3 regions of the Novosphingobium sp. BAM6 genome follow, and region 3 is predicted to be linked to each of the others. Evidence: predicted binding sites of a transcription regulator. Region 3 holds the regulator's gene; each other region holds the start of a gene.
What was found. Region 3 encodes LexA, which represses DNA repair genes until DNA is damaged. Its sites were predicted from a motif close to GTTCCNCNCTTGTTCT; they were not measured.
Positions count from the first base shown of each region.

Region 1 (7,714 bases), 560 kb from region 3:
CGAGGCCTGCCGTCAGGAAACAGACCGGATCATTGAAACGAGGCATGGTCTCGCTGCGCGAGGCATACGGCGTGATCCTTCGCGAAAGGGCGCGAATGCGAGCCTCATCCGGAAAGGGTTGCCCGATAACGAGAATGGAATCCTCGCCCTGGGATACGTCAGGTTTGTGCTGAGCCGTGTCACCGGATGCTTCGGCCTGTGCCCAACTGCAAGTGGAGGAGAAACAGCCTGCGACAGCCAGGGTGCAAGCCGCCAGGCGGCTCAGACAATAGCGGTTCCTCATCGTTCTTCGCCCATCTTCCCTACCCTTGGCGAGGATAAAAGATGCCGATCGCGATCGCTAGATCGGCCTCCCCATAACCGGGCGATTGTACTGTATTGTAAAACGCTCTGCCCGTGAAAAAATGTAAAGATGATCAGCATTTCGATTCCGGCGGCACGATTTTCGTAAATCTGGCGATCCTAACGCGCATTTCTACCTTCTTCCTGCCCCTTCGCCGGAACCGCTCACTTCCCCGCATTCAGCAGCGGCTTGAGGTAGCTTCCGGTGAAGCTGCCCTTGACCTTCACCACCGCTTCGGGCGTGCCCTCGGCGACGATCTCGCCGCCGCGCACGCCGCCTTCGGGGCCCATGTCGATGATCCAGTCGGCGGTCTTGATGACGTCGAGGTTGTGTTCGATCACGATGACCGAGTTGCCCTGATCGACGAGGCGGTGGAGCACTTCGAGGAGCTTGCGCACGTCCTCGAAGTGGAGACCGGTGGTGGGCTCGTCGAGGATGTAGAGCGTCTGCCCGGTCGAGCGGCGGGCGAGTTCCTTGGCGAGCTTCACGCGTTGCGCCTCGCCGCCCGAGAGCGTCGTCGCCTGCTGACCGACCTTGACGTAGCCGAGGCCCACCTCGTTCAGCATGTGCATGCGGTCGCGGATCGGCGGCACGTTGGCGAAGAAGCTCTCGGCGTCCTCGATCGTCATGTCGAGCACGTCGGCGATCGACTGGCCCTTGAACTTCACTTCCAGCGTCTCGCGGTTGTAGCGCTTGCCGCCGCATTCCTCGCACGTCACGTAGACGTCGGGGAGGAAGTGCATCTCGATCTTGATGAGGCCGTCGCCCTGGCACGCCTCGCAGCGCCCGCCCTTGACGTTGAAGCTGAAGCGGCCCGGCTTGTAGCCGCGCGCCTCGGATTCGGGCAGCCCGGCGAACCAGTCGCGGATCAGGGTGAAGGCGCCGGTGTAGGTCGCCGGGTTCGAGCGCGGGGTGCGGCCGATCGGCGACTGGTCGATCTCGATCACCTTGTCGCAGTTTTCGAGGCCGGTGATCCTGTCGTGCGCGCCCGCGATCACCCGCGCGCCGTTGAGCTGGCGCGAGGCGCCCGCCTGCAGCGTGTCGATGGTGAGCGACGACTTGCCCGAGCCGGACACCCCGGTGACGCAGCAGAAGGTGCCGAGCGGGAACTTGGCAGTCACGCCCGTCAGGTTGTTCGCGCGCGCGTTCTCGACCGTCACGAACTTGCCGTTGCCCTTGCGGCGCTCTGCGGGCACCTCGATCCGGCGGGTGCCGTTGAGGTACTGCGCGGTGAGGCTGGTCTTGCTCTTGAGCACCTGCTTGAGCGTACCCTCGGCCACCACCTCGCCACCGTGAACACCCGCGCCGGGGCCAAGGTCCACAAGGTAATCGGCGGTGCGGATCGCATCCTCGTCATGCTCCACCACGATCACGGTGTTGCCGAGATCACGCAGGCGCTTGAGCGTTTCGAGCAGCATGTCGTTGTCGCGCTGGTGCAGGCCGATGCTGGGCTCGTCGAGCACGTAGAGCACGCCCGACAGCCCCGAGCCGATCTGGCTGGCGAGGCGGATGCGCTGGCTTTCGCCGCCCGACAGCGTACCCGAGGTACGGTCGAGGTTGAGGTAGTCGAGCCCGACATTGTTGAGGAAGCCGAGCCGCTCGTTGATTTCCTTGAGGATCGCCTTGGCGATCTGCTGCTGCTGATCGGTGAGCCTGTCGTTCAGCGCGCCGAACCAGGCAAAGCCGTCCGCCACCGAGAGGCGCGCCGCATCGGCGATGTCGCTGCCGCCCAGCTTCACCGAGAGCGCCTCGGGCTTGAGGCGCTTGCCATGGCAGGTCTCGCAAGGCTGCGCGGTCTGGAACTTGGCGAGTTCCTCGCGCATCCACGCGCTGTCGGTCTGCACCATGCGGCGGTTGAGGTTGCCGATCACGCCCTCGAACGCCTTGCTGACGGTGTATTCCTTCTTGCCGTCCTTGAACGTCAGCGGCACGGCCTTGCCGCCGGTGCCGTAGAGGATCACGAGACGCACTTCGCCCGGCAGTTCGCCCCACGGCGTCGTCAGGTCGAAGCCGAAGTGCGCGGCGAGGCTGGAGAGCACCTGCATGTAATAGGGCGACGGCGGGTTCGACTTCGCCCAGGGCACGATCGCGCCCTGCTTGAGCGTCAGATGCTCGTTGGGGACGACCAGTTGCGGGTCGAACAGCAGCTTTTCGCCGAGGCCATCGCAGGCCGGGCAGGCCCCCTGCGGCGCGTTGAACGAGAACAGCCGCGGCTCGATCTCCTCGATGGTGAAGCCACTGACCGGGCAGGCGAACTTCTCGGAGAAGACGATGCGGTTGGCGGGCAGCCCGGCGTTCTTCATGCCTTTCGTAAGCGTCGGGACATCCGCCTGCACGCCACCATCGACAGCCCCTCCCCCGGCCCCTCCCGCCTGCGAGAGGGGGGACTGGAGTGCCGCCACGGTGGTGTCGGCAAGGTCTATATACGCCAGCCCTTCGGCCAGCTTTAGCGCCTGCTCGAAGCTGTCCGCCAGCCGCGTCTGGATGCCGTCCTTCACGGCAATGCGGTCGACCACCACTTCGATGTCGTGCTTGTACTTCTTGTCGAGCGCGGGGGCATCCTCGATCAGGTACATCTCGCCGTCGATGCGCACGCGGGTGTAGCCCGCCTTCTGCCACTCGGCGAGTTCCTTGCGGTATTCGCCCTTGCGGCCACGCACCACGGGGGCGAGCAGATAGGCGCGCGTGCCTTCGGGCAGCGCCATCACCCGGTCCACCATGTTGGAGACCGTCTGCGCCTCGATCGGCAGGCCCGTGGCGGGCGAGTACGGCACCCCCACGCGCGCCCACAGCAGGCGCATGTAGTCCCAGATCTCGGTCACGGTCGCCACGGTCGAGCGCGGGTTGCGGCTGGTGGTCTTCTGCTCGATCGAAATGGCGGGAGAAAGCCCGTCGATATGCTCGACATTGGGCTTCTGCATCATTTCGAGGAACTGGCGCGCATAGGCGCTCAGCGATTCGACATAGCGGCGCTGGCCTTCGGCATAGATCGTGTCGAACGCGAGGCTGGACTTGCCCGAGCCCGAAAGCCCGGTGATGACGATGAGCTTGTCGCGCGGCAGCTCGATATCGAAGCCCTTGAGGTTATGCTCGCGCGCACCGCGCACCGTGATGTGGGTCAGACTCATGGAGGCACATGTTCCAGATTTGTTCGCGGCAATCAAGCGGCGCCTGAAGGAATAAGGCACTGCACCGGGTTCCGCTCTTACATGGGTACTCCTCCGTCCGTCGCAATGGCGAGCGTTCATCGCCCCATTCATCGCATTGCCTTTGCGCAGGCCCCTCCCGAGAGGCATAATTCCCGTCACATGAGGGTCAGGTTCGGACGTCACACTCCGACCATTCAGGGGTTTGGTAACGATGCGGGGCATTTCCAAGATCGCAGCGATGGGCTGTGCAGCGCTGGCGCTTGTCTCGGTTGCGGCCCATGCCGACGATCCGAACGACCCGTCGATGCGCTCGGCCACAGCGCGCGCCCGCGATGCCGCCCAGATCCGCAAGCTCAATCAGGACCAGCTCGCCTACGTGTCGCAGCGCGACGCAGGCTATCGGCAGCAGTGGTCGGACTATCGCCGCGATCACGAGAGCGATGGTGAGCGCGGGTATACGGCCCTGCCCCGCAGTTCGGCGCAGGACGACTACGCCCGCGCCCGCAGCGACTACGAAGCCTCGCTCGCCCAGTGGCGCCGCGACGTCAACGCCTGCCGCAACGGCGATTACGACCGCTGCGCAAACTGACGTTCGTAGACCTCGCCAAGATGCTCCTGCGGCAACGCCGGAAAGGCCCGATCTCATTTCCTGTAGCGGCCCTGCGCTGAACGTAACGGGCCCCTCCGATGACTTTGACCATCGCACTGCTTGCGGCCATGACAGCCATTTCTGTCCCGGCTCTCGATGCGAGCGACCACATTCCGCATGTCGATAACACAAGGACGGCGCGAGGCATTCCGACCTTCATGACCTATCCCGGCAGGTGGCAAGCCACGCCTGTCGAAGCCAGGGCCGCGAAAAGCGCGCTATATGGCTGGCTATCTGCTCGGGATCGTGCCCTTTTGCCATGGGATCGCCAGCCATTCACCGATCAGGTGAATCCGCAGGATTATGAAATGCAGTATATCGGCGCCCGCATCAACTTGCAGACCGGGCGCTTCGATCCAACTGGCGTGAAGGTTCTGGTCATTCACGGCGTGCGCAGAACATCTGCTTCAGCCGGCGACGAACTGGACCATTCCGAGCTGGTCGTCAGCGATGGCGGGGATACCTTCTTCGAAGCCTATTACGATGTGGACCACGACAAGCTGCTGATGTTTACCTTTCACGGCTACGCCTGACCCCAATCGGGCCTTTCGTAGTGGAAGGGCTCCACGGCTGGTTCAGTACCCGACCTCCAGCGTCAACACCGTGAGACGGCCCTTCACCCGGCCGATCAGCGTCACATTGCCCATCGGCGCATCGGGGCTGTCCATCGCCATGATCGCACTGGCGGTCATGCGGGCGGTGAACAGCGGCGTGAAGGCCTTGCGGTTGCGCAGGGCGATGATGGTCGTGCCGTTGCGGGCATCGGCCCAGGCATCATAGCTCCATGCGGAGCCGATCAGGGTGAGCCCACCTGCTGTCGGTTGCGGGGAGTCGCGCCCCATCGCCGGCGCCTTGCGCGGCGCTTCGCAAGGAACGCCGGTCAGCCGACCATTGGAAAGCGTCCCTCCGGTATAGTCTGCCTTCAGGGCAAAGCAGCGCCTGTCGCTGAACGAGAGCGTAACCGGCAGGAAACCGGGCGCCCATGCCGCATCCAGCCGTGACTTGCGCGTCTCGGCGATGGCAAAGGCGCCGACGACCTTGGCATGGGCCGTCACGGTTCCGCGGCGATAGGCGGGATCGACGCGGATCAGGTCTGCCATGGCGGCATCCGGCAGGCGCATGAGGCGCGGCGCGCTCGGGTCCGATGGCGGTCCGGCAGGAACGGTAACACCCGGCGCCTGCCCCTTGCCGCTATAGCCTGCGGGCGGAACGCTCTGCGCGCGGGCGACAGAAGCCGTACCGAGCGAAAGCCCTGCCCCCATGATCGCGATCAGGGCCGCGCCGCCGATAGTCCATGCCGCTCGTCTCATGGTGCTCTCCTCTCGTGATCCGGTCTTTACCGCGCCGCCGCCGCGAAGGGATGCGGCGCCAGTCCGGCCAGCATCGCATCGGCGGCGGGCTGCGACAGCGGCTCCACCGGCAAGGGCGGCGGCAAGGCCTCCTTCGGGCTGGTCGCATATTCGTGGGGCCGCTCGGCATAGCCCATGACGGCGTAGCGCACGGTCTTCATCGTGCCGAACGCGGCGGCGGCATCGGCCATGCTCTGCCCGCGCGCGATATCGCTCATGTACTGACGGAACTGCACGCCCTGCTCGCCCTTCAGCTTCGAGAAGACGAAGTAATGCGTCAGCAGCCAGGCGTGATACGGCGTCCAGTCCATCTGGCGCGAGGGATTGTGCAGATAGTCCCCGTTCAGCACCGCGGCCGTGTTGAGCCGCCCGTAGGAGCGGAACACCAGCCGGTAGTATTCCGGCGGGCGGCCATATTCGATCGCACCGTTGTCCTTGAACGCCACGGTCGAGAAGAAAGCGCCGATCCCGTCGATATACCAGCGCGGATAGATCGCCGGGGCGTAGTTCACCACCATGTGTTGGGCATAGGCGCCATAGAGGATCGCCTCCCATGTCCGGCTGGTGGGCGCGTGATAGGGCGGCGGCGTCTGGCCGATGCAGTCCCCGTCATTGGCGGCGGCGTCCTCGCAATCGGCATTGCGCGCCTTGTCGGTATCGAGCGGCACCACCTGATCGACGCGCGGCAGGGCCAGCACGCTGCCCTCAACGCGCGGATCGTAGTAGCGCTCGCCCACGAAGGGCCGGGCATAAGGCCCCTCTTCCGAGCGGGGATTGCTGAGGCCGAGATCGCGCATCTGCGCCGCATCGTCGAACAGCACCACGGTCAGCCGGGGCGGCTCGTCCTCGCTGCCGGGCGCGCGATAGAGCCGCGCGAACAGCGTGTGCAGGCGTTCGAGATGCGCGGCGATGCGCTGCAACTGGTCGTCGCTGCCGTCCGAATAGACGACGACATGCTCGGCGGCGATGCGCTTCCACGCGCTCGGCTTCTCGCCCGGTGCCAGCGGATGCGGGGTGGTGACGATGATCGGTGTGCTGGCGGGAGAAGAGGACGCGGCAGCCTCCTGCGCCGATGCCGGAGCCTGCACTACCGCGCCAAGGCAGACCGCGAGACAAACCGCAGACCTGCCAGCCATCCTCAAGACCTGTCGCACATCCATGTCCACCTCATCCCGCCAGATGCAGATGCAGCCAAATAATCCTTACGAATCTAGAGTGACCTTAGCATGGCACCCACGAAATACCGGCGATGAATTTTCTGTAACCGGCAAGATCCTATCATGCCCGTCCGCGCACGAAAAAGGCCGGGAAGAGGCATCCCCCTTCCCGGCCTTTTTCGTGTCAGTAATGGCGAGGCGGATTACTTCGCGCCGTCGCCCGAATCGCCCGTGCCCGAACCGAGCCCGCGCGCTTCGAGCATCGGGCCGATCTCGGGATCGTGGCCGGTGAGGTCGTGGAACATCACCGAGTAAGGCTTCGAGTGGCCCTGACCCAGGAAGCTGGCGCGGATATGCTCGCCGTTGGCGCGGGTCATGCCGCCGTTCTTTTCCACCCAGTCCCAGCCGCTGTGAGCCAGCATCTCGGTCCACATGTAGGCGTAATAGCCCGCTGCGTAACCGCCGCTCCAGATATGGCGGAAGTAGGTGGTGCGGTAACGCGGCGGGATCAGGTCGGTGCGCAGGCCCATGTCGGCGAGTGCCTTGGCCTCGAACGTCGCCGGCTCGCTCGCCTCGGCCTCGGCAGGCGTGAGCATGTGCCACTTCATGTCGAGCATCGCCGACTCGGTCAGCTCACCGAAGGTCAGGCCCTGGTTGAACTTGCCCGCCGCCTTGATCTTGGCGAGCAGCGCGGGCGGGATCGTCTCGCCGGTCTTCAGGTTCTTGGCGTAGTGCTCCAGCACCTGCGGAACGGTCGCGAAGTTCTCGTTGAACTGGCTGGGGAACTCCACGAAATCGCGCGCGGTGTTCGCGCCCGAGAGCGAGGGGTACTTCTGGCTGCCGAACATGCCGTTCAGGGCATGGCCGAACTCGTGGAACATCGTCGTCACGTCGTCCCAGGTCGCCAGCGGCTCCTCACCGGGTGCGGGCGGGGTGATGTTCAGCGTGTTGAACACCACCGGCTTGTTGCCCAGCGCGTAGGACTGGCTGACGAAGTTGCCCATCCAGGCGCCGCCCTGCTTGTTGGCGCGCGCGTAGGGATCGAAGTAGAACAGCGCCAGCGGGCT
Region 1 is NZ_JBYNTR010000001.1:247,458-255,171, reverse strand. Features, by position in the region: gene AC3EC3_RS01330 (hypothetical protein) at 1-283, opposite strand, end outside; gene uvrA (excinuclease ABC subunit UvrA) at 508-3,471, opposite strand; gene AC3EC3_RS01320 (hypothetical protein) at 3,704-4,081, shown strand; gene AC3EC3_RS01315 (hypothetical protein) at 4,180-4,674, shown strand; gene AC3EC3_RS01310 (hypothetical protein) at 4,717-5,451, opposite strand; gene AC3EC3_RS01305 (hypothetical protein) at 5,478-6,626, opposite strand; gene AC3EC3_RS01300 (M3 family metallopeptidase) at 6,851-7,714, opposite strand, start outside.
Region 1: a site for LexA is predicted at 3,482-3,497, ahead of uvrA (excinuclease ABC subunit UvrA). Genes of this name have one in related genera too.

Region 2 (7,714 bases), on a different contig from region 3:
CATCGTGCCGATCTTGAGCCGCGCCGGATTGAAGATCGAGCGGTAGTAGCCGAGCCACAGATCCTCGGTAGCGTCTTGCGACGGGGCATCGTTGCGGGTCGCGCCGGGCCCTTCATGAAGCGCGCGGCCATCCCAGTGCAATGACAGGCGCGGGGTCAGGATCGACCAGCGCTGGCTGGCAAAGCGCCCCGCGAAAAAGGCAAGGTTGGCACGCTCAACATAGTGCTCCGGCTCGAACCAGGCCACGTAACGGTCTTCGCCATCCGCTTCGCGAAGCGCCCTGAACCGGACGAATGCGCGCATCTTGTGGATTTCCCGGCGGACCAGCCGTGCCAGTCCGAGCGCTCTTGCGACCTGTGGATCGGCAGCATCGTCGATCACTCGTGGCTCGTCCTGCAAACGCCAGAGCAGGCGATAGAGCAGATCGAAGCGCGCAGGGTCGGCATGGAGGATTGCGCTCTGTGCCATCTCGATAAACAGGCGGCTTGCCCGCACCGAGCGAAGGGCGCGGACATCGGGCAGTCCTTCCTGCGTCTGCGCGAACAGATCCCCGTTCGTCCCCGACAAACGCCAGGCGATCCGGTCCGGCGCGATACGCGCTTCGGCCAATCTCCGGGCCGTGTCTCGCCAGGTCTCGAAATCGTCCGGCGCTGCCAGTTCGATCGCGATCATCCGAACAGTTCCATCTGCCGGGGCGGCGCGAGGCGTGCGCGCAAATCGTCGCGATCCGTCAACGTCACCGGTCGCCAGTCCAGCGTGACGACGAAGGGGCGCAGCTTGCGCCAGCCGCCCGCCAGTCGCTGCACGTCCTCCAGCCGTATCTGCCGCTGGCGTCGCAGGACGATCAGCGCATCCGTTGCCCTCGTCCCGAGCCCCGGAACGCGCAGCATATCCTCGCGCGGGGCACGGTTGAGATCGACCGGGAAGCGTTCGCGAAACCGCAGCGCCCATGCCAGCTTGGGGTCGATATCGAGGGGCAGCATCCCGCCGGGATCGGTGGCGCTGCTCACCTCTTCGGACGTAAAACCGTAGAAGCGGATCAGCCAGTCGGACTGGTACAGCCGGTGCTCGCGCAACAGGGGCGGGCGCTGGAGTGGCAATACGGCGCTGGCATCGGGGATCGGGCTGAACGGCGAATAATAGACGCGGCGCAGACCGAAGCGATCATAGAGCGAGGAAGCACGCGACACGATCTGCGCATCGCTGGCGCCGTCGGCTCCGACGATCATCTGCGTGGACTGCCCTGCCGGCGCGAAGGAGGGCGCATGGCGGAACCGACGCAGGCTGTCCTTTGCCTCGACGATGGCCTGCGAGACCCCCTTCATCGCGCCTTCGATCTGCGGTGCCTTCTTGTCAGGCGCCAGACGTGCAAGCCCGGCTTCCGTCGGCAGTTCGACATTGATCGAAACCCGGTCGGCCCAGCGCCCGGCTTCGGCGATCAGGTCCGGATCGGCCTCCGGTATGGTCTTGAGATGGATGTATCCGCGAAAGTCATGCACGGTACGAAGGGTCCGGGCGACCTCGACAATCTGTTCCATCGTGTGATTGGACGATTTGACGATACCCGAGGACAGAAACAGGCCCTCTATGTAATTCCGCCGATAGAACCGCAGCGTCAGATCCACCACTTCTGCCGGCGTGAAGCGTGCGCGCTTCACGTTCGAACTCTTGCGGTTGATGCAGTAATGGCAGTCGAACACGCAATGGTTCGTCAACAGAACCTTCAGCAGCGAAATGCAACGGCCATCGGGCGCATAGGCATGGCAGATACCCATCCCTTCCGTGGAGCCCAGTCCCTTGCCATCGCGACTGTCACGGCGAGCGGTGCCCGAAGAAGCGCAGGAGGCATCGTACTTGGCGGCGTCCGCCAGGATTGCGAGTCGGTCAAGCAGATCGTCACGGGACATATGTTCTTCATATGTTCTTATTCGTAAAACTGCAAGCGGCAGCCGTACCGGGATGCGCCTCTGCCTGTCGCATAGTCCAGCGGTGGCGTCAGGCTCCCACGCAACCCCGACAACAGTCCAGCTCGGCGGCGGTCATGCAGCGATCGGGATCGGCGGGGCGGCACATTGCGCGGCCAGAAGTTCGCGCAGCCAGCGCGAGCCTGAATCGCGCAGACTGCGCTCGTGCCACAGCACCCGGTAAGCAAGCTCTCCCATCGCGTCGGGCGCCGGTCTTGTCACAAGGTCATCGGCCATCACGCTTTCGATCAACAGACGCGAGGGAACAACCATCACCAGGTCTGCGGCACGGAGAAGCGCCGCCGCCTGACCGAAATAGGGAATACTCGCCGCAACGCGACGCAGTTCGACCATGCCCGCAAATCGCCGTTCCACCCGATCGAATGCCGCTTCGCTGACGGTCAGCGCGAGATGGGGATACGCGAAAAGCTCCTCCAGTGATACCGCGTCCGCCTGCGGGCCTGCCAGTGGATGGTCCTTTCGCGTTACGCAGACGAAATGGTCCTGGAACAACGGCAGGGCATGCAATTGGGCCGGGTCGTGGTCCAGGCCCGAAATCGCCAGATCGATCTCACCGCTCGCCAGCCCCCGATGCGCGGCATGACTGAGCGGGACGACATCGATGGCGATGCCCGGCGCTTCATGCCGCAACCTTGCGATGGCAGGGATCAGGACCGCCATAACCCCGAAGTCAGTCGAGGCGATACGGAAACGGCGCTGCGCCTGCGTGGGATCGAAAGTCGGTTCGGCAAGCAGCGTCGATGTGCTGACCATCCATTCGGACAGTCGCTCGACCAGTTCATCGCCCCGTCGGGTGCGCGCCATGCCGGTGCCCGAACGAACCAGCAGCGGATCGCCCAGCGCCTCGCGCAACCGTGACAAGGCCCGGCTGACACTGGGCTGGCTCATACCCAGCTTCAGGGCCGCCGTCCCGACATTGCGGGTCTGCAGCACAACGGCCAGCACAAGCAGCAGGTTGGGCGGTAAATGCATAACACCGTCGCATTATCGATACTGAGAGGTATTCGCGATAATATTTATGCAACAAATCATTGCTGGAACTGCCTGAATGCACGCTCCTGCCGTTTCCGCAAACCGGTCTGCCAAAGCGGAACCGGCAGGAGCATCATGACGTGGCAGTTCAATCCACGTCGCAGGATAGCGCGGCCTCATGTGCAGCGACATTCCGCAGCGTTCTTACAAGCGAAATGCGGAACATGTCGCCATGCCCGGCACCTGCACATTGCTCGAAGCCGACGTGGTTTCCCGAAGCGCGGAGGCGCTCGGCCAGATCTCGGGCCGCATTGGGCGGGACCGAGGTTCGCATCGGATTGACGCGCGGGGGGCGGCCCGGTCTTGGTCCCATCTCGTTGGTGCCGACCATGATCGAGATATCCCGGGGCGGCTCTGGGCGATGCGCGGCAAAGGCTTGCGCCGCGCGCAGGCCGGAGCCGTAGTTCCACCAGAGCGCCGGGTCTGCCGCCGCGAATGACTGGAAGCCGGAATGGCGCAAGGTCGCGGCATAGACCACGAACAGCCCGCCATAGGAATGGCCCCAGAGCGTCTGGCGATGACGGTCGACCCGCACCAGACGCGCCACCTGCGGCCTGATGCTCTTGTTGAGCAGGTGCAGGAAGTCCGCCGCGCCGCCGCCCGGCCTGTCCTGATCGTCGGTAACGTCAGGCTTGCTTGGATCGGGCGGCGTATAGTCATAGGCGCGCGCCTTCACGTCGAAGCGCGGCTGGCCGACATAGCCGATGGTGACGAGCACAGGCGGATCGCCGCCCGCATCGAGGCGCTTGAGCAGATCCTCGCTCAAGGCCTCGATCGCTGCGCCGCCGTCGAGCATATAGACGGCAGGATACCCGCGAAGGGGCGGCGGGCGCTTGGGAATGCCCACCTCGATATCGTACTGCCGCTTGCCGTCCTGCGATGGCACGGTGAAGTGCTCGAAGCGATAGACGGCAGAGCCCGCCTCCACCACCGTCGGCCCGGTTTGCGCGGTCAGGCGCGGCTGCGCCCCGGCGGCGCAGGCGGCAAGGGCCGCTGCGACGCCGAGGCCGGCGATCAGATATTTAGAAGTCCGCATTGATGCCCATCCAGATCCGGCGACCGTCGCCCTGCATGTTGTAGTCCGCCACATCGAGGCGCTTGTCGGTGATGTTGTAGAGGCCCAGCTTCAACGTCACGTCCTGCCGCAGGCGGTAGCTGCCGCCGATATCCGCCTGGAAGTACGAAGGGTACAGACGGCCCACCAGCGTCGTGCCGCTGTAGATCGGCTTGCCGTTGGTGCCCACGCGCGATCCCGCGTTCACCTCGTCACCGCGATAGGTCAGCGAGGTCCACAGCGATACGCGGCTCGACAGGTCGTAGTCTGCCCGCGCATTGGCCATGTGCTTGGGCGTCTGGGTCAGCGGGAAGCCTGCATAAGTGCCGGTCTTCTGCTTGGAATCGGTGTAGGTATACCCCGCCTTGAACGAGAGGTTCGCCAGCGGCTTCCAGCGCGCCGTGAACTCGAAGCCCTGCATCCGCGCCTTGCCGACGTTGTAATTGTAATAGAGCGCGTAATTGGTGTCCTCGCTCCAGCGCGCAACGTTCCCATCATCATCGTAGACCACCGCACTCTCGATCTTGTTGCGGAAGTTGGTGCGGAACACCGTGCCGCCGACCGACAGCGCCGGCGAGGGATGATAGAGCACGTTCAACTCGTAGTTGGTGCTCGTCTCGGGCTTGATGTTGGGATCGCTGATGATGACGCCGCAGGTGCCGGTCGGGCCATAGGTACAGCCCGATCCGCCGGTGGTATAGGCATAGCCCGGCGCGATCACACGGACTTCCGGAGCCCGGAAGCCGTTCGAAACGCCGCCCTTGACGGTCAGCGCCGGGAGCACGTCCCACACCGCATAGAGGCGCGGGGTCCAGTGGCCGCCGTAGATCTGGTGATCGTCGAAACGAAGCCCGCCGGTCAGCGCGAAGGTCTTTACCAGCTGCCACTCGTCCTCGACGAACAGCGCGCGCTGCCACACCGCGAAGTGGTGCTCCACGTTGTCGCGCAGGCCGGGGTTGATGTCGGTAAGGCGGTTCCAGATGTACTGGCCGCCGAAGGCCAGGTGATGGTCGCCCAGCGGCGTTCCCAGCAGCGGCACGTTGAACAGCGCGTTGGCGACCGTGTTGGTGATGCGCGGGTTGCGCACGGCTTCAGTAAACCCGCCGTCGCCATCGGCGGTATAGCTGCGGTAATGGCTGCTCTCGCGCATCACCGAAAGCGCGCTGGTGCCCCAGTCCCAATCGCCGTTCCAGCGGATCGAGCCTTCGTTGCGACGGGTCACGTTGTAGTTGCTGGTGCCGGTCGCGGCGAGCGTATCCCCGGCGCTGGCGATGCGCTTGACGCGGGTGGTGTTGCCCTCGATCACGATATCCTGCCCCGGCGCGGGCTTCCAGCCCAGCCGCGCAGTCAGGTTATAGTCGCGCCCGCCATAGTTACCGCCGACGATATCGTCCTGGCTGCGATGATAGATCCGGCCCCAGGTCTGCAGGCCCAGCGTATCGCCGACGATCGGCCCGGCGAGGTAATACTGCCCCTGCCACCAGTCGCCGCTCGATCCGTGCTGCTGGAGCACATAGTCCGCGCCGATCGAGCCGCCCCAGTGATCGGGTACGGTGCGGGTGATGATGTTGATGACGCCGCCGATCGCGTCGGAACCGTAGAGCGTGGACATCGGCCCGCGCACCACCTCGATCCGCTCGATCGCCGCAGCGGGCGGAGTGAAGCTCTGCTCGTAACCACCGGTGCCGTTGGTGCGCGTGTCGCGGGTGGACTGGCGAATGCCATCGACCATCAGCAGCGTGTACTCGCCCGGCATACCGCGAATGTAGATATCGCGCGTGTTCGAGTTGCCGGTGATGTTGATCCCTTCCACGTCGCGAAGGGCGTCGGTGAGATCGGCCATCGGACGCTTGGCCAACAGGTCTGCGGTGATGACCGAGATCGAGGCAGGCGCCTCGATGACGCTCTGTTCGCGGGTCGATGCGGTCACAACGATGTCGCTGGTCGTGGATTTGTCCTGCGTTTCCGAAGCGCTCTGAGCGGCGGCCGGTGTAGCCAGCGCAAGAGTAATCGCCAGCGACGATAGGCTTGCAGAAATCAGGATAGGTCGCTTGTGCATATGGGCCCCCAATGCAGTCTGTTGACGAGAGGCGGCCACCTAACAGCGCACTTTCAGTATTGCAAGCGCGTCGCAATATCATTCTTCGGTCTATCAATGCACCGAAACGCAAGTTGATCGGCATCGCCCTTTCAACGATGCGGAGCGCTGAAAGACACGAAAGAAGAATGCTTTACCGGCGGCTTGATCAGCACCTGCCCCGTAGAGATGGCTGCGCAGTGACGACTTCAGCAACGCACGGCCAGCGCCTACACCCCGCCCGGCACAGGGGCCCCGTGACGGTATTTGGGGCGACGGAAGAACAGCAGAACCGGCTTCTCGATAGCATGGTAGGCAACAAGCCCCAGCGTCACGCCCGCCGCGACATGCAGCACAAGGGCAAAGCCCGAGTGCAGATGCAGCCGATCCGCGACCTTGAGCGTCACGGAAAGTGCCAGTGTATGCCACAGGTAAATCGAATAGCTGGCATCCCCCAGCATTCGCCCCGCCGGTACATCCCCGACCAGAAGGCCACCGCGCTCCATGGCCAGCACGGCTGCGACCAGCAGCCATGCCGAGGGTCCATACACGGCCACATCGCTGGCCTGCGGCCACACTTCGGGAATGGCCACGGCAAACACGACCGCCAGCACGATCAACCCAGTCGCCACCCTGCCATCCTTCAGCCAGCCCCGGCTCCAGCCTTCCGACAGCCAAAGCCCCGCCACGAACTCCAGCATGTGCGCATTGGTCAGGAAGCGCATCATCACATCGTCTTGCGGCACCCACACATGGAGACTTGCCAGGCCGCAGAGCAACACGGTCAGGCTTGCCAGTTGCCATTTGCGCGGCAGGAAGAGCGTGGCGGCGAACAGCAAATAGAACGCCATTTCGTATTCCAGCGTCCATCCCGGCACCAGCAGGGGCCATACTTGTCCGTTGCTCGGCGAAATCGCCGGTATCAACAGATAGGACGCGGCGACATGCCACACCGTCAGGCGCATCGCCGGGAACAGCCCCAGCAACGCCCCTGCCAGCATCACGCTGGTCACGATCCAGTAACATGGCAGGATACGCTGGAGCCGGTCGCGGATGAAGGCGCCCGGCCGACTGGATTCGTCGGTGATCGCCCACATCAGAAAGCCGCTGAGCACGAAGAACAGGTCGACACCCGCTTTCCCGACCCTGAAATCCCCGCCCGAGCGCTCAACGGCGTGGTAGACAACCACTCCCAGAGCAGCGACGCCTCGCAGATACTGCAGGCCGACAAGTCGTGATTGCGCCATGGCCCGAGCATAGGTGCGTTGCAGCAAAAGGACGATGCCCTGCGCTTCCATACATCGCGGCTCAGCCCTAGTTCATCGAAAAGCAGGGTTTATCCTCATCGCCAGAGGATCACCGCGAATGCTGCACGGCACAACGTTACGCGCCGGATGGACGCTTGCCTGTTTCATGCGGTTACTATGAAGTTCTCCTTATGGATGCCCCCCGCCTTTCAGTTCGCCCTTCCGCGCAAGCCGCAGCCAGCGCTTCCATATCACTCGCCAGGGACGGTTTCGCGGTCGTCCGCGATGTTCTGACGGTTGAGGATATCCGCGAAGCCGA
Region 2 is NZ_JBYNTR010000006.1:155,318-163,031, reverse strand. Features, by position in the region: gene AC3EC3_RS15780 (UdgX family uracil-DNA binding protein) at 1-672, opposite strand, end outside; gene AC3EC3_RS15775 (putative DNA modification/repair radical SAM protein) at 669-1,907, opposite strand; gene AC3EC3_RS15770 (LysR family transcriptional regulator) at 2,040-2,957, opposite strand; gene AC3EC3_RS15765 (alpha/beta hydrolase) at 3,106-4,053, opposite strand; gene AC3EC3_RS15760 (TonB-dependent receptor domain-containing protein) at 4,040-6,130, opposite strand; gene AC3EC3_RS15755 (acyltransferase family protein) at 6,379-7,446, opposite strand; gene AC3EC3_RS15750 (phytanoyl-CoA dioxygenase family protein) at 7,587-7,714, shown strand, end outside.
Region 2: a site for LexA is predicted at 1,910-1,925, ahead of AC3EC3_RS15775 (putative DNA modification/repair radical SAM protein). Genes of this name have one in related genera too.

Region 3 (7,714 bases):
ATATTCGAAATCCTTGCCTTCCGAGCTCAGTTTTGCCTGATCACCCACCTATCCAAACTCCTTTGTTTTATGATTGGGACCCGACCGGGGCAGAGCTTTGCGCGCCGATGCGCGCAAGGCTTTCGTCCCGCCCGAGCAGAACCAGTACGTCGAAAATGCCTGGCGAGGTCGTCTGACCCGTCAGAGCGGCTCGCAACGGTTGTGCGAGCTTGCCGAGCCCGACCCCCAGGTCCTCGGCCATTGCCTTCAGGTTCGCTTCCAGTGCCTCCGGCGCCCACTCGGGCAGACCGGACAGGCGCTCGTGCATCGAGGCGAGGCGCCCCCGCGCCTCGTCGGTCAGCAGCGCCTGTGCCTTCTCGCTGAACGCGAGAGGGCGTTTGGCAAACAGGAAGGCAGCGCCTTCGGCAAGTTCGTTCAGGTCCTTGGCGCGGACCTTGAGTACGGGCATCGCCCGGGCCAGCAGCGCAAGGTCGATGTCGGCATAGCCGGCAGCCTCGACGCGCGGCGCGACCAGCGCGGCAAGGCGCTGATCGTCGGCTTCACGCAGGTAATGCCCGTTGAGATTCTGCAGTTTGGCGATGTCGAAGCGCGAGGGCGACTTGCCGACATCGGCCATGTCGAACCACTCGACGGCCTGCTCGCACGAGATGATCTCGTCGTCGCCATGGCCCCAGCCAAGGCGCAGCAGGTAATTGAACACGGCTTCGGGCAGCAGGCCCATCTCGTCGCGATAGGCATCGACGCCGAGCGCGCCGTGGCGCTTGGAGAGCTTGGCGCCGTCTGCGCCGTGGATCAGCGGAACGTGCCCATAGACCGGGACATCCCAGCCCATGGCGTTCAGGATGGCAAGCTGGCGGAACGCGTTGTTGAGGTGGTCGTCACCGCGAAGGACGTGGGTGACGCCCATGTCGTGATCGTCGACAACTACCGCGAGCATGTAGGTGGGCGTGCCGTCCGAGCGCAGCAGCACGAAATCGTCGATTTCCACGTTCTGGACGGTGACAGCACCCTGAACGAGGTCGACGATCGTCGTCTCGCCTTCGCGCGGCGCCTTCACGCGCACGACATACGAAGCGTCGGCGGGCCAGGTAGAGGGATCGGCATCGCGCCATTCGCTGTCGATGCGGAAGGGGCGGCGTTCTTCCTGCGCCTTCTTGCGGCGCTCGGCGAGTTCGTCCTGCGTCAGATAACAGCGATAGGCATCGCCCGAGGCCAGCATCTGCGCTGCGACTTCGGCATGGCGGTCGGAGCGGGCAAACTGGAACACCGGCGCTTCGTCGCCATTAAGGCCCAGCCAGCGCAGGCCGTCGAAAATGGCTTCGATCGCAGGCTCGGTCGAGCGCTCACGGTCGGTATCTTCGATACGAAGGAGATACTTGCCGCCGTGATGGCGGGCGAACAGCCAGTTGAACAGCGCCGTGCGCGCGCCGCCGATATGAAGGAACCCGGTCGGCGAGGGCGCGAACCGGGTGACGACCGGCCGTTTGCCTGCCGCAGATCCCGTTGCAACCTCGCTTGCCATTTATTCGTCCTTCCTGTCCTATGGGCGCCATGGCCTCTCACGCCGCGTCCCGAAACCGCAGTTCGCCGCCGGTTGATCCGGCGCCCGCTGCGTTGCAGCAGGGGCCTTGGAACACCGCGAGGCGTTTGTCGAGGGGTTTGGCCGGGCTCGAAGAATTTCTTGTCCGGGCGGCATACGAACGCGCGCCGTGGCTGTCAGTTGCATTTGGTGCAGGCATTGTATCGTGGTTCGCGCTTGGCTCTGTGCGGGAGTGGTCCCTGTTCCTCGCATGTGCAACAACGATCATCGGGCTGCTGTGGCTGTTTCGCTCAGTGTATTACAATTATCCGCATATTTTCAAAGCATTGATGGGCATCGTGTTGATGGCGGCGGCAGGCTTGTGCGTCGTTTGGGCGCGTTCGAGCATTATTGGTCCGGCGCCGTTCGAAGGCAGTGGCGTGTCGGAAATCGAAGGGGTTGTGCTTGCTATGCAACCACAACCGGCACTGCATCGCGAACAATTGATTTTGGCTGTTGGGACGCTTTCCGGGTCTGGAGCCTCGAAAGTGCGCGTGAATGTGCCGGATGAGTATCGTGGCGGGGGGGAGAAGGCGGGAGATACCGTCCGCGCGAAAGTCAGACTGATGCCGCCAGCACCGCCGATGTTGCCCGGTGCCTACAACTTTGCCCGCACGGCGTGGTTTTCAGGGTTGTCGGCGACCGGATCGGCGATGTCGGAACTGCGAGTCGTTTCGCATGACGGGGCGCGAGACCGGGTGGGTGAATTGCGCAACCGATTAGCGGCCCATATCCTCGACCGGCTGGGCAAGGATACAGGCGGCATTGCCAGCGCGCTTGCATCCGGCGATGTCGGCGCCATTCCTGAAAGCGACGCGCAGGCGATGCGCGATGCCGGGTTGGCGCATCTGTTATCGATCAGCGGACTCCATGTCAGTGCAGTGATCGCGGCAGCCTATTTTCTCGTCCTGCGCGTGCTTGCGCTGGTGCCTGCGATCGTCTTGCGAACACGCCTGCCGCTTTTGGCGGCGGTATCCGGGGCGATGGCGGGGATCGCCTACACTGTGCTAACCGGATCGCAGGTGCCGACGATGCGCTCTTGCTTTGGGGCGCTACTTGTATTGGCGGCGATGGCGACGGGGCGCGAGGCGCTGTCTTTGCGCATGCTCGCGGTTGCTGCCTTCGGCGTTCTGCTGATCTGGCCGGAAGCCATGGTAGGGCCCAGCTTCCAGATGAGCTTCGCTGCCGTTCTGGCAATCGTCAGTCTCAGTGGTGCGCAGCCGGTCCGGCGATTTCTGGCGCCTCGCGAAGAGGGGGTAATCGCGCGAACCGTCCGTGCGACGGCGATGCTGCTCATCTCGGGAATCGTCGTCGAATTGGCGTTGATGCCCATCGGGTTCTATCACTTTCATCGAGCGGGGCTTTACGGGTCGATTGCGAATGTCATCGCGATCCCGCTGACGACTGTCGTGATTATGCCTGCGGTCGCATTGGCGCTTGTGCTGGATCTTGCCCACCTTGGAGCGCCGGCATGGTGGGTGGCGGGGGAGGCGATCCGCTTTCTGATCGGGCTGGCGCACTGGGTGGCCGAGCGCCCAGGCGCTGTCACGCTGTTGCCGACGATGAGCGGTGTGGCTTTTGCCCTGTTCGCGTTTGGCGGGCTATGGTTGGGACTTTGGCGCGGGTCTGTGCGCCTGTGGGGGCTGTTGCCCGCGTTTGTAGGCGTGCTGTGGCTATGCGCTCTGCAACCGCCCGACATTCTCGTTACAGGTGATGGCCGACATGTTGCCATCGTCGAGGACGAGGGGCGCACTCTGCTGACCCTGCGTAATACCCGCAGCGATTATACCCGCCAGAATATCAAGGAAATCGCCGGCTTTTCCGGAGATCTGCGACCATTGGAGACTTGGCCATCGGCGCGATGCAATGACGATTTCTGTCGTATCGATATTTCGAAGACAGGGCGCTTGTGGCGCGTTCTCCTGTCTCGCGGGCATGAAGCGGTCAGCGAGCGCAGTCTTGCGGCTGCATGCGCCCGCGCCGACATTGTGGTTGCCGATCGCTGGCTTGCATCGAGTTGCCGACCCGCATGGTTATTGATTGATCGCGATGTGCTGGCGCATACCGGCGGCCTGACGATCGATCTGGAACACCAGTCAGTCGATACCGTTGCCGCAGGGCAAGGGGAGCACGGCTGGTGGCGGCCCATACCCAGCGGCACGAACCATCGACTGCGATCCGACGATAGCTCCCGGCCCGACGATCGTTCCCGGCCCGACGATCGTTCCCGGTCAGGCGGGCGTTCCCGGTATGACGGGCGTTCAGTATCGCCTTCAGCGCCATAGAGGCCTGGACCCGGTTGCGAGGTGTTAGCCTGCCTGTCGATTGCAGATGACTGCTCTGCCATGTCGAAGCAGTCATCTGCGGCAATTCAGGTTCAATGGTAGCGACGCAGCAGGCCAGCGAGCTTGCCCTGAACTTCGACGTCTTGCGGGGCATAGATCTGCGGCTCGTAGGCGGCGTTGGCAGGCTCCAGTCGAACCATGCCGCCCTCCCGCTGAAGATATTTGAGGGTTGCCTCTTCTCCTCGCACAAGTGCCACCACGATTTCCCCGTCGCGCGCTGTATTGGTGCGTTTGACCAGGGCGAAGTCGCCATCGAGAATACCTGCCTCGATCATCGAGTCACCCGAAACCTCCAGCGCATAGTGGTCGCCAGCGCCCAGCAGAGCGGCAGGCACGGGCAGCATCGCGTGCGTTTCAAGGGCCTCGATCGGAACGCCGGCAGCGATCTTTCCATGAAGAGGAATCTCGATCACATCATTGTTGTTTGCCGGGGTGCGAGGCGCCGGCGTACCGCTCCCGAGCGAGGGGGCTGCAACGCCAGCCTCTGCCGGACGGGGGAGAGCGGGCTTGCTGGTGGCATCTTCCGGCTGGCGCAGGATTTCCAGCGCACGGGCGCGGTTCGGCAGGCGGCGAATGAAGCCGCGTTCCTCCAGTGCCGAAATCAGACGGTGGACGCCCGACTTGGACTTGAGGTCGAGCGCTTCCTTCATCTCTTCAAAGCTTGGCGAGATCCCGCTTTCTTCCAGACGGACCTGAATGAACCGGAGCAATTCGTGCTGTTTGCGCGTCAACATGGTCGCTGCCTCTTGCCGATCTGGTGAGGCATGACCGCCTCACTGCTCTAAAGCGTGAACAATGTGAGAACAACTAAGCAACAAATTGCGCCCGGTCAAGCAATACCGCCGTTCCGGATCAAGTAGATGCGCGCACTGTCACCCTGCTGGCGGGGCGGGCTGCCAGCGGGAAGATCGATGAGGGCATTGGCATGTGCCAGCGATGTCAGTGCGCCACTATCGCGCAGGGTTATGGGATGAATCGCTTCGCCGTCCCATATTCCCCGAACGAACTCGCGGCGGCTACCGGTCGCGGGCGTCGAGCCGGCCAAACGGGTGGCGATCGAGCGCGGGGTTGCCATTTCCGCGCCACCCAGCCGGCGTAGCAAAGGGAGCAGGAAGAAATACCCGGTCACGAATGCCGACACCGGATTTCCGGGCAATCCCACGATGACCTGGCGACGGGCACCATTTTCGCGCGTCGCGATCAGCAGCGGTTTGCCGGGCTTGATCGCCACGCACCAAAAAGCGAGTTGCGCCCCCCAGGCTTCCAGCGTGGGCCGGATCAGGTCGTGGTCGCCCACCGAGGCGCCGCCGCTGGTGACGATGACATCGGTATCGCGTTCGCTTTCGAACGCCGCGAGAAGCGCATCCTTACGATCCGCCACCGGACCGATCCGGGTAACGCCATGGCAGAGCGGTGCGGCAAGGGCGGTCAGCATAGCGCCGTTGCTCGCCGGAATGCGATGCAAGGGACAATCGGCGGGATCGTCTGCAAGTTCGTCGCCGCTGTCGATGACGGCGAGTGAGGGAAGGCGATGGACATCGAGCGTGCCATGCCCTGCCGAAAGCGCAAGGGCGAGGCTTGCCGGGCCGAGAGGCGTTCCGGCCGGAATGACGGTGTCGCCCGTGCGAAAATCCATCCCGGCCGGGCGGACGTGGCGGCGGGGCGTGTCCGGGCCGTCGCCGGTCAGGGTGAGAACATCCCCCTCACGGACGACATCTTCCTGTACGATCACCGCTTCTGCGCCTGCGGGAAGCAGAGCGCCGGTGGAGATCCGCACCGCTTCGCCCGCCTTTGGCTTGCCGGCAAAGGGATGTCCGGCAGCGCTTTCGCCGATCATACGCCAGGGGCCTGAAAGATCGTCGGCTCGAACCGCGTAGCCGTCCATTGCCGAGATGTCGGCGGCAGGCTGGGTCCGCCGGGCGAGCAGAGGCGCGGCAAGGCAGCGGCCCGTGGCATCCGGCGTCGCGATCGTTTCCGGCGATAGCGGTTCGACCAGGGCCAGCAGGCGTGCCTGCGCGTCCTCCAGAGGCAGCGGTGGTGTCATACTATTGGCTCCGGCGCGTCGGGCGCGCGCCAGTGGCCGGACTTGCCACCGCGCTTCTCGATCAGGCGGATGTCCTCGATGACCATCGCCTTGTCGAGCGCCTTGGCCATATCGTAGATCGTCACCAGCGCGATTGAGACAGCGGTGATCGCCTCCATCTCGATGCCCGTGCGCCCGGTGAGCGAGGCGGTGGCGGTGGCCCTCACGGCATCTTCCTCGAATGAAAAGTCCAGATTGACGGCGTCGAGCGCGAGCGGATGGCACATCGGAATGAGGTCGCCGGTCTTCTTGGCGGCGAGTATCCCGGCGATGCGCGCGGTGCCCAGCACGTCACCCTTGGGCGCGTTCCCGGCGCGGATCGCTGCGAGCGCTTCGGGCGCCATCGTGATGCGGCCCGAGGCGATGGCGAGGCGCTGGGTCTCGGCCTTGGCTCCGACATCGACCATGCGCGCGGTCCCCTCGGCATCGATGTGGGTGAGCGAGCGGGTCATGCGGTGGACCTTTCCGAAGCCGGCTTCGAAGCGGGGCTGGTTGACACAGTTGACACGGTCCAGGGCATGACTGTCACCTTGGGCGTGACACACTGCCTTACTTGATTGAAAACGCGAAGTTTATCTAAGTTAACGCTGTTACTTTCAAGTGCAAAGGTGTCGCCTTGGCGCTCGGCAGTGTCAGCTGGCAGGGGCAGGGCGTGGAATAGAGGGCGGAACATGCGCTCTGGTTGGCACAATCGCGCGTAGTAGGACAGGGTGCCTGACAAAAACGATATGCTTTCAAAGGGGGGGGGCACCGGCGCAAGATCGGGCAGGCGGGCCGCTGCGAATCCTGTCACAAGCAGCGACATGACGCAGAACCCGCCCCGCCAGAACCCTTACGCCGAACGCTTCGCTGCCGTGATCGCGCTGATCGAGGCCGAGGAGGGGCGTCTCGCCGATCTCGACGCACTGGCCGAGACGGCAGGGTTCTCGCGCTATCATTTTCATCGCCAGTTCCGCAGCGCGACAGGCCTGACGGCACATGATTTCGCGCAAGGCCTGCGACTTCACCGCGCGGCGCATCGCCGCGGCTTCCACCCGCGGACGCGCGTGACCGATCTCGCGTTCGATGCCGGGTACGAAACGCTGGAGGCGTTCACCCGCGCTTTCCGGCGTCAGTTCGCAACCTCGCCCAGCGCCTTTCGCCGCGCGCCGGACTGGAGCGCATGGCGCAATCTGAGCGAGAGACTTCAACTGGCAAGGAGACGTGTGATGACGACCGATACGATGCTAGACAGCGTTGAAATTCGCGATTTTGCCCCCGTGACCGTCGCCGCCATGGAGCATCGCGGCGATCCGGCGAAGCTGGAGGACACCATCCGCCGCTTCATCGACTGGCGGCGCGAGGCGGGGCTGGTGCCGCCGATCAGTCGCACGTTCACGCTGTTCCCGGTCGATCCGCGCAGCGTGCCGGTGGAGGACTATCGACTGGTGCTCTGCGCTTCGGTTCCGGCCGCAAAGCTGGGTGGGTTCAAGGGGGATGCGACTGCCAATGTCGAACGGATCGAGATCCCCGGCGGGCGCGTGGCGGTGCTGCCGGTGCCGGGGCGCGGCATGGACCTCGAAGCCCCGGCCATCGCGCTCTATCGCGACTGGCTTCCTGCCAGCGGCGAGACCTTGCGCGACTATCCGCTGTTCTGCGAGCGCGTTCGGCTCTACCCGATGGTGCCTGAAACCGAGGCGCTCACCGAACTGATGCTGCCGCTGGAGG
Region 3 is NZ_JBYNTR010000001.1:807,160-814,873, forward strand. Features, by position in the region: gene AC3EC3_RS03820 (citrate synthase) at 1-48, opposite strand, end outside; gene gltX (glutamate--tRNA ligase) at 68-1,522, opposite strand; gene AC3EC3_RS03830 (ComEC/Rec2 family competence protein) at 1,552-3,864, shown strand; gene lexA (transcriptional repressor LexA) at 3,957-4,658, opposite strand; gene AC3EC3_RS03840 (molybdopterin molybdotransferase MoeA) at 4,754-5,968, opposite strand; gene moaC (cyclic pyranopterin monophosphate synthase MoaC) at 5,965-6,459, opposite strand; gene AC3EC3_RS03850 (AraC family transcriptional regulator) at 6,811-7,714, shown strand, end outside.